4 regions of the Comamonas antarctica genome follow, and region 2 is predicted to be linked to each of the others. Evidence: predicted binding sites of a transcription regulator. Region 2 holds the regulator's gene; each other region holds the start of a gene.

Region 1 (2,199 bases), 1.4 Mb from region 2:
GCCATGGCCGATCCCGCCGTAAAGGCGCGCATGGACAGCCTGGGCGTCGAGGTCGTCAAGACCACGCCGGCGCAGTTTGCCGCGGTGCTCAAGTCCGATGCCGAACGCTACGGCAAGATCATCCGCGAACTGGGTATCAAGGGTGAGTGAAGACCGCGACCTGAGGCTGCCGGCGGCCGCGGCCACGGCGCTGTGCCGCGAACTGCCGCGCGCGGCCGATCTGACGGCCGCGATGCAGTTGATCGAGGCCCAGCGCCAGCTGCTGCTGGGCGACGGCCTGCTCACCGTGAACCATGTGCTGTGGCCCGATGCCGCCGGCGCGCCCGAGGCCATCGAGCTGCAGCGCATCTGGTCCTCGCGCCCGGCCGAGTATCCGGTCGCGGGCCGCAAGCGCAAGACCCTCACGCCCTGGACCCGGCAGCTGCTGCTGGACAGTGAAATCTTCATTGGCGAAGGCCAGGCGGCGCTGCAGCAGGTCTTCGACGACCACCGGCTGATCCTGTCGATGGGACTGCAGTCGGTGCTGAACGTGCCGCTGGTGCGCGCCGATGGCCGCTGCTTTGCGACCTTCAACGTGCTGGGCACCGTGGCGCAGTGGAGCGTGCTGGACAAACTGCGGATCGAACTGCTGGCGGCGCTGGCCCGGCCTTTCGTGGCGCGGCATGTGGAGGGTTGAATCCGTGGGGCAGTGATCGGCCTGCGCGCGCACCGCGCTGGCCAGTCGCCCCGGGCCATGCACCCGAATGCGGCGGGCGGTTCACCATCGCGGTGCACCGATCCGCCGCGAGCGGCCAGCGGCGCTCTGGCGTCAGGCTGGCCCGCAAATTGCTTCATACGCTGCGTGGCCACCGACGGCCACAGGGTTTCGGTGCAACGGTGGACCTGAACCCATGACGAAGGCGTCTTTCCCCGCAGCTTTGCTGTGCCGGGACGGACGCCTTTTTTGTTTTCAGCACTGCCCACGAAAGACGGAAGATGAAGCAATCCAGACTGGTCATGGTCGGCAACGGGATGGCAGGCGTGCGCGCGCTCGAGGAACTGCTCAAGCTCGCGCCCGACCTGTACGACATCACGGTATTCGGCAGCGAGCCGCATCCCAACTACAACCGCATCATGCTGTCGCCGCTGCTCGCGGGCGAGCAGACGCTCGAGCAGATCGTGCTCAATGACTGGAACTGGTACACCGACAACGGCATCACGCTGCACGCCGGCTGCACGGTCACGAAAATCGACCGCCAGACGCGCAGCGTGCATGCGGTCAACGCCGCGGGCGAGCCATTGAGCGCGCCCTACGACCGGCTGATCATGGCCACGGGCTCGAATGCCTTCATCCTGCCGATTCCGGGCAGCCAGTTGCAAGGGGTGCTGGGCTACCGCGACATTGCCGACACCCAGGCCATGATCGATGCCGCCACGCAGTACCCGCATGCGGTGGTGATCGGCGGCGGGCTGCTGGGCCTCGAAGCCGCCAACGGGCTGATGAAGCGCGGCATGCAGGTCACGGTGGTGCATGTCGGCGACTGGCTGATGGAGCGCCAGCTCGACGAAACCGCGGCAAAGCTGCTGCGCAAGTCGCTGCAGGAGCGCGGCATGCGCTTCCTCATGGGCGCGCAGACGCAGGAGCTGCTGGGCAATGACGCCGGCCGCGTGCGCGCCGTGCGCTTCAAGGACGGCAGCGAAGTGCCGGCCGATCTGGTGGTGATGGCCGTGGGCATCCGCCCCAACACCGCGCTGGCCGAGTCGGCGCGGCTGCATGTGAACCGCGGCATCGTGGTGCACGACACATTGCAGACCACCACCGACCCGCGCATCTATGCGGTGGGCGAATGCGCGGCCCACCGCGGCGTGGCCTATGGGCTGGTCGCGCCGTTGTTCGAGCAGGGCAAGGTGCTGGCGAACCACCTGGCCGAGCTGGGCATCAGCCGCTACGAAGGGTCGGTCACCTCGACCAAGCTCAAGGTCACGGGCATCGACCTGTTTTCGGCCGGCAACTTCCAGGGCTCGGCCGATACCGAGGAAATCGTGCTCAGCGACCCGATCGGCGGCGTCTACAAGAAGCTGGTCATCGAGAACGACAAACTGGTCGGTGCCTGCCTCTATGGCGACACGGTGGACGGCAGCTGGTACTTCAAGCTGCTGCGCGAAGGCCAGAGCATCGCCGGCATCCGCGACCGGCTGATGTTTGGCGAATCGAATCTC
Region 2 (2,199 bases):
CAGCAGGTCGTGTCCGGTCAGTCCCGTGATGCGGTGGGCCTCATCGGCCAGATAGTCCTCCACGCCGGCGGCGCAGGGCAAAAACAGTTGCAGTTGGTTCATAGCAGGGGCGCAAGGATACGCTTTTGTCGCGAACTGCGGGCATTGGAGGACATCGGCAGTCGCGCGCTGCGGCTACAGCGACTTGCGCAGATTGGCGGGCGCGATCTTGAGCACATCGCGGTACTTGGCCACGGTACGGCGCGCGCACTCGATGCCCTGCTCCTTGAGCATCTCCGCCAGCTGGCTGTCCGACAACGGCTTGAGCGGATTCTCGGCCGCGACGAACTGCTTGATCAGCGCGCGCACCGCCGTGCTCGAGGCGTTGCCCCCGGTCTCGGTGCCCAGGCCTGAACCAAAGAAGTACTTGAGTTCATAGGTGCCCATCGGCGTGGACATGTACTTGGCCGTGGTCACGCGGCTGATGGTCGACTCGTGCAGGCCCAGTTCGTCGGCGATGTCGCGCAGCACCAGCGGGCGCATCGCCAGCTCGCCATGGGTGAAGAAGTTCTTCTGCCGCTGCACGATGGCCTGGGAGACGCGCAGGATGGTGTCGAAGCGCTGCTGGATGTTCTTGATGAACCAGCGCGCCTCCTGCAGGCGCTGCTGCAGGCCCGCATGTCCTTCGCTGCCCTTGTGGCCGCGCAGCGCGTTGGCATAGATGTCATGCACGCGCAGCCGCGGCATGACGTCGGGGTTGAGCTGCACGCTGAACTGCGGCTGGCCGTCGCCACTGCTGCGCGCCAGCTTGCGCACCATCACATCGGGCACGACCAGGTTGCGCTCGACATCGGCAAAGCGCCGGCCGGGACGCGGTTCGAGCCGCGCAATCAGCGCCATGGCCGCGCGGATGCGCTCGTCGCTCGCGCCGCAGGCCTGCATCAGCCGGCGCACATCGCGGCGCGCCAGCAGGTCCATGGGCTGCTCGCAGATGCGCAGCGCGGTCTGCACGGTATCCGCGTCCACCTGCGCGTCATCGCGCGCGGCGAGGTGCCTGAGCTGCAGCGTCAGGCATTCGGCCAGGTCGCGCGCGCCCACGCCCACCGGCTCGAGCGACTGCAGCAGGCGCAGCGCCACCGTGAAGTGGTGCACCAGTTCTTCCTGCTCCTCGAGCGCATCGGCACCGGCCAGGCCCGCGGCCAGTTCCTCGAGCGGGTCCTCGAGATAGCCATGTTCGTTGAGCGATTCAATGAGAAAGCGCAGCGCCGAGCGATCGACCTCGCCCAGGCGCAGCGACAGTGCCTGGCGGTGCAGGTGGTCGGTCAGCGACTCATGGCCGTGCGCCAGATCCTGGGCTTCGGTGTCGTCCTCGGCATGGCGCGCACGCGCCTCGCCGCCCCATTCGCTGTCGTCGGGCGAGAGGTCGGCGCTGCCATCCCCTTCCCAATCGGGCGCGGCATCGGCCGGCGCCGTGACGTCGCCGCTCTCGGTATCGCTGCTGGTGGCCGTGTCGCTGCTGGCCGAACCCGTCGCGTGCTGCGCGTCATCGGCGTAATCGTCGCGCTGTGCGGGCAGATCGGCCTGTGCCACGCCAAACTCCTCGCGCTCGGCTTCCTCGGTGGTGCGCTCCAGGAACGGGTTGTCGTCGAGCATGTGCTCGACCTCCTGGCTCAGTTCCAGCGTCGAGAGCTGGAGCAGCCAGATCGATTGCTGCAACTGCGGTGTGAGGGCCAGATGTTGCGATACGCGTAGCGACAGACCCGGTTTCAACGGCGTTTCCCCTCAGACCGGCACAAGCTGATGCACATGGCTCACATCCTGAAATGCTCGCCGAGATAGACCCGGCGCACGTCGGCGTTCTCGACGATCTCGGCCGGCGTGCCCTGGGCCAGCACATGGCCGTCGCTGATGATGAACGCGTGGTCGCAGATGCCCAGCGTTTCGCGCACGTTGTGGTCGGTGATCAGCACCCCGATGCCACGCGCCTTGAGAAAACCGATGATGCGCTGGATCTCGATCACGGCAATCGGATCGATACCCGCGAATGGTTCATCCAGCAGGATGAAGCGCGGCTGCGTGGCCAGCGCGCGCGCGATCTCCACGCGCCGGCGCTCGCCGCCCGACAGCGCCAGCGCGGGCGAGGCGCGCAGATGGTCGACGCGCAGCTCCTGCAGCAGCGCCAGCAGGCGGCTTTCGATTTCATCGCGCGACAGCGGCCGG
Region 3 (2,199 bases), 110 kb from region 2:
ACGCAGGACCGGCTGGTCGTGGCCCATCTCGGCGACTCGCGCGCCTATCTGTGGCGCCGCGGCACGCTGCGCCAGCTCACCACGGACCATTCCTGGCTGCAGGAGCTGATCGATGCAGGCCATATCAGCGTCGAGGCCGCGGCGCAGTCCGGCCAGGGCCACCTGATCACGCGCGCGCTGGGGGTGAGTGCACGCGCCCAGCCCACGCTGTACGAAGAACCGCTCGAAGCCGGCGACCGCGTGCTGCTGTGTTCCGACGGCCTCAGCGACATGCTGGGCGCGGCCGACATCGCGGCGTTGCTGGCCCTGCCCCAGCCGCTGAGCCTGCAGGCCGACCAGTTGATTGCGCAGGCCAATGCCAGGGGCGGGCATGACAACATCAGCGTGATCATCGCGGCTGTAGAACCCGCGCCTGCGGACCAGGACCACTGAAGCGCCTGCGGCTAAACTCACGCCTTGCCGCGCGGCCCCGCCCGCGGCGTCGCGTTCCACCACCCGCAGGAGTCCATGCATGCCCCGCCTGGTCATTTCAATCGATGGCGCCATCATCAAGGAAGTCGCGCTGACCAAGGAGCGCACCACGCTCGGGCGCCGGCCCTACAACGACATCGTGATCAGCAATCTGGCCGTGAGCGGCGAGCATGCACTGCTGCATTGTGTGGGCGGCCGCGTGCACATCGAAGACCTGCAAAGCACCAACGGCACCTATGTGAACCAGCAGCGCATCGCGCGCCAGGAACTGCAGCATGGGGATCTGCTGAACATCGGGCAGTATGAGATGCGCCTGCAGCTGAGCCCCGAAGAGTACACACAATGGGGCGCCGCAGCGGCGGCCGCGCAGCCGGCGTGCCTGCGGCTCGAAGGCGACACCCCGCGTGAGGTGGCCCTGCTCAAACCCGTAACCACCCTGGGCAAGCCCGGCGTCGCGGTGGCCACCATCACGCGCAAGTCCTCGGGCTTCATGCTGGCACGCACCGAGGGCGCGGATGGCAGCCTGCGCCTCAATGGACTGGGGGTCGGCGCCGATGCCAGGCCATTGCAGCATGGTGACCTGATTGAACTGGCAGGCAGCCGGCTGCACTTTTTGCGGCTTCAAGCCGGGGCCTGACGCTCTGCTCCGCCCCAAAGTGACATGTTTTGTCCTTGAGTCAATGAATTTGACAACTTTGTCACATAGAAGCGGCATTCTTGTCAGAGAATGTTTGAACTTCGCAGAATTTGCAACAAAGTTTTGCAGCGAGGCAGGTTCTTCCTCTGAGCGCGTGATGGCATGACAATTGCTGATACAGGTTACCTAATTTTTCTACCCAGGAGCTTTCCATGAAGCGTTCAATCCAAAAAGGTTTTACCTTGATCGAACTGATGATCGTTGTGGCGATCATTGGTATTTTGGCGGCCGTGGCGCTGCCGGCTTATCAGGATTACACGATCCGGGCGCGCGTGACGGAAGGCTTGAGCTTGGCTAACGCGGCCAAGACCGCGGTTGTCGATGCTTTCAATAACCGTAACAGTGGTGAGGTCGAAGCTTACAATGGAACTGCAGCTCAAGCTGCCCCAGCAACCGCAGGCAATACGGTATATGCCTATAGCTACACTGCGGGCACTAACGTTGCCTCGATCGCTATCGCGGCGATTCCGGCTACTCCCGTTATTGGTTCGGGACGTATTTCTATCACTTACGCTGGTCAAGTCGCAACTGCGCTGGGAAATCCTCTTTTGCTGACTCCTGGCAGTGGCACGGTCACCAACTCTGGTGTTCCTAGCGCTGCCATGGTTGTGGGCGCTCCTGTCGTTTGGGGCTGTGGCATTGCAACCGCTGCAGCTTTCAAATATCTGCCTGCAAACTGCCGCTTTGTGGTTGCCGCAGCAGCAACGTGATTTTCATTTAACAGCATGTTAAGTGCTGGAAAATTTAGGCATCGCAGTGTGCTAATGATAAAAAAGGGCCGCGCGGCCCTTTTTTATTTCCAACAGCATTTATAACAAGGACGCAAATCATGCTCAACGGAAGAATTTTAGCTGCCATCATTAATGCAGCACTTTCGCTTGTTATTGCGATTGTCATTTCATTTATTGTCTTCAGGATCTGGTTTCCTAGCCCCCTTGTTAATCTAACAGAAAGCACTTCACTCTATTGGCTGGTCACTATCATCAATGTGATCTGCGGCCCTTTGTTGCTTTATATCATTTGGAATTCGA
Region 4 (2,199 bases), 420 kb from region 2:
ACGATCTCCACCAGCTGCGCATGCGCCAGCTGGGTCAGCACCTGGCGGATGCGCGCGCGGCTGACGGCGAAGATGTCCGCGAGCCGGTCCTCCCCGAGTTTGGTGCCGGGCAGCAGGCGGTGCTCGAGGATGGCGTTCTGCAGCCGCGCATGGATGTCGCTGGCGCCGGGCCGGGACGTATGCGCGGCACCATCGCCAGCCTGCGGCGCGCGCAGGGCGGCCGATTTACTCCCAGCCATACAGCCGCCCCCAGCCCTTGACCTGCTGCGTCGGCACGCCGATCTTGCGCAGCATGCCCCACACCGTGGTGCTGACCGTGTCGAGCAGTGGAATGCCGGTCTGCTGCTCCACCTCGGCCGCGAGCTGGGCCGCGCGCAGGTTGGTGCAGTAGGTCACGATGGCCTGCGGCGCGGCGGCGGCGACCTGCGCGATGCGCTGCTGCAGCAGCTGCGGCGCCAGCGCGGCGAAGTCATGGTTGACGCTGATGCCCTCGTGCGTCTCGGCCACGACTTCGATGCCCGCCGCGCGGTAGTTGCCGACGATGCGCTGCTGCACGTCCGCGGTGTAGGGCGACACGATGCCCAGGCGCGTGGCGCCGCGCAGCGCCAGCAGCTCGTTGAGCGCCAGGATGGCCGTGGTCGCGGCAATGCCGGTATGCGCCTCGATGCGCTCGGCCAGCAGGACGTCCTTCTCGAAGCCCAGCCAGCCAGCCGCGGTGCCGCTCCAGCCGATCACGTCGACCCTGGCGTCCGCAAGCAGGTCGGCCGCGGCAAGGATATGGCTGTCGTCGAACTGGCCCGATGACGCAGCACCCAGCGAAATCTCGGTGACCTTGAAGCGCGCGAAATGCACCGACACATTGGGCAGGCCGGCGACGATCGCATGCGTCAGCGGCTCCAGCGCGGTATTGGACGATGGCGTCAGCACGCCCAGCTTGAATTTTTCTGGCATCGGTAGTGGCTTTCGGAAATGTCGACAAGAAAATGCCCTGGGCGACCAGGATTGTCGACATTGCTGCAAGCACGTTTGGTGCCAAACCCACGCCATCGGCGCGATCTGGCACAGCAATTGCGTTGAACGGTGACCATGAGCACCTTCAAGCCCTTTTTCGCACCAACATGTTCCGTCGACACCGGTGTCGACACTTTTTCGGTGCATGCGTGCCCACGCAGGGGCGCCGCATGAACGCGCCGCTTGACCTGATCGTGCGCAATGCCCGCGTCGCGACCGCCAGCGACTGCTTCGACGCGGACATCGGCATCCAGGACGGCCGCATCGTGCAGCTGGGCCAGGGCCTGCGGGGCGCGGCGCGCAGCATCGACGCGGCCGGCCGCGTCGTCACCCCGGGCGGCGTCGACGCCCACTGCCATCTGGACGAGATCACCAGCGGCCCGGTGCGCATGGCGGACGACTTCGACACCGGCAGCCGCGCGGCCGCCTGCGGCGGCACCACCACGCTGATCCCGTTCGCGGCGCAGCAGCGCGGCCATTCGCTGCGCGCCGCGGTCGAGCAGTACCGCGAGCGCGCGGCCGGCAAGGCGCATGTCGACTACGCCTTCCATCTGATCGTCACCGACCCCACGCCCGCGGTGCTGCAGCAGGAGCTGCCGGCGCTGATCCGCGAAGGCTTCACCTCGTTCAAGATCTACATGACCTACGACGACATGAAGCTCGACGACGGGCAGATCCTCGACGTGCTGTCGGTGGCCAAGGCGCATGGCGCGCTGGCCATGATCCACGCCGAGAACGCCGACTGCATCCAGTGGCTCACGCGGCGCCTGCTGGCCGCGGGCCGCAGCGCGCCGCGCTTCCATGCCCAGTCCCGGCCGATGCTGGTCGAGCGCGAGGCCACGCACCGCGCGATCGCGCTGGCGGAACTGGTCGACACACCGATCCTGATCGTGCATGTGTCCGGCCGCGAGGCCATGGAGCAGATCCGCTGGGCGCGGGCGCTGGGGCTGCAGGTCTTTGCCGAGACCTGCCCGCAATACCTGTTCCTCACCGCCGACGACCTGGGCCTGGACGACAGCTACCACGGCGCGCGCTGCGTCTGCAGCCCGCCGCCGCGCGACGCCGCCAACCAGCAGGTGGTCTGGAACGGCCTCACCGAAGGCCTGTTCTCGGTGTTCTCCTCGGACCACGCGCCGTTCCGCATGGACGGCAGCCAGGGCAAGCGCCCCGAGGGCTGCGAGGTGTCGT

What was found. The regulator sigma-54, encoded in region 2, starts transcription at its own class of promoters, with help from an activator protein. The targets are predictions, from matches to a motif close to TGGCANGNAANCTGCTTT.
Region 1: nirB (nitrite reductase large subunit NirB) is a predicted target of sigma-54. The motif match lies at 815-832, and genes of this name have one in related genera.
Region 3: HUK68_RS00500 (pilin) is a predicted target of sigma-54. The motif match lies at 1,267-1,284, and genes of this name have one in related genera.
Region 4: hydA (dihydropyrimidinase) is a predicted target of sigma-54. The motif match lies at 1,058-1,075, and genes of this name have one in related genera.

What each region holds. Positions count from the first base shown of each region.
Region 1 covers NZ_CP054840.1:1,635,556-1,637,754, reverse strand. The annotation lists gene HUK68_RS07880 (Bug family tripartite tricarboxylate transporter substrate binding protein) at 1-150, shown strand, start outside; gene HUK68_RS07875 (GAF domain-containing protein) at 143-676, shown strand; gene nirB (nitrite reductase large subunit NirB) at 976-2,199, shown strand, end outside.
Region 2 covers NZ_CP054840.1:217,940-220,138, reverse strand. The annotation lists gene HUK68_RS01020 (THUMP domain-containing class I SAM-dependent RNA methyltransferase) at 1-102, opposite strand, end outside; gene HUK68_RS01015 (RNA polymerase factor sigma-54) at 175-1,749, opposite strand; gene lptB (LPS export ABC transporter ATP-binding protein) at 1,791-2,199, opposite strand, start outside.
Region 3 covers NZ_CP054840.1:109,130-111,328, reverse strand. The annotation lists gene HUK68_RS00510 (Stp1/IreP family PP2C-type Ser/Thr phosphatase) at 1-432, shown strand, start outside; gene HUK68_RS00505 (FHA domain-containing protein) at 512-1,108, shown strand; gene HUK68_RS00500 (pilin) at 1,321-1,878, shown strand; gene HUK68_RS00495 (hypothetical protein) at 1,998-2,199, shown strand, end outside.
Region 4 covers NZ_CP054840.1:637,178-639,376, reverse strand. The annotation lists gene HUK68_RS02995 (GntR family transcriptional regulator) at 1-239, opposite strand, end outside; gene HUK68_RS02990 (maleate cis-trans isomerase family protein) at 226-951, opposite strand; gene hydA (dihydropyrimidinase) at 1,182-2,199, shown strand, end outside.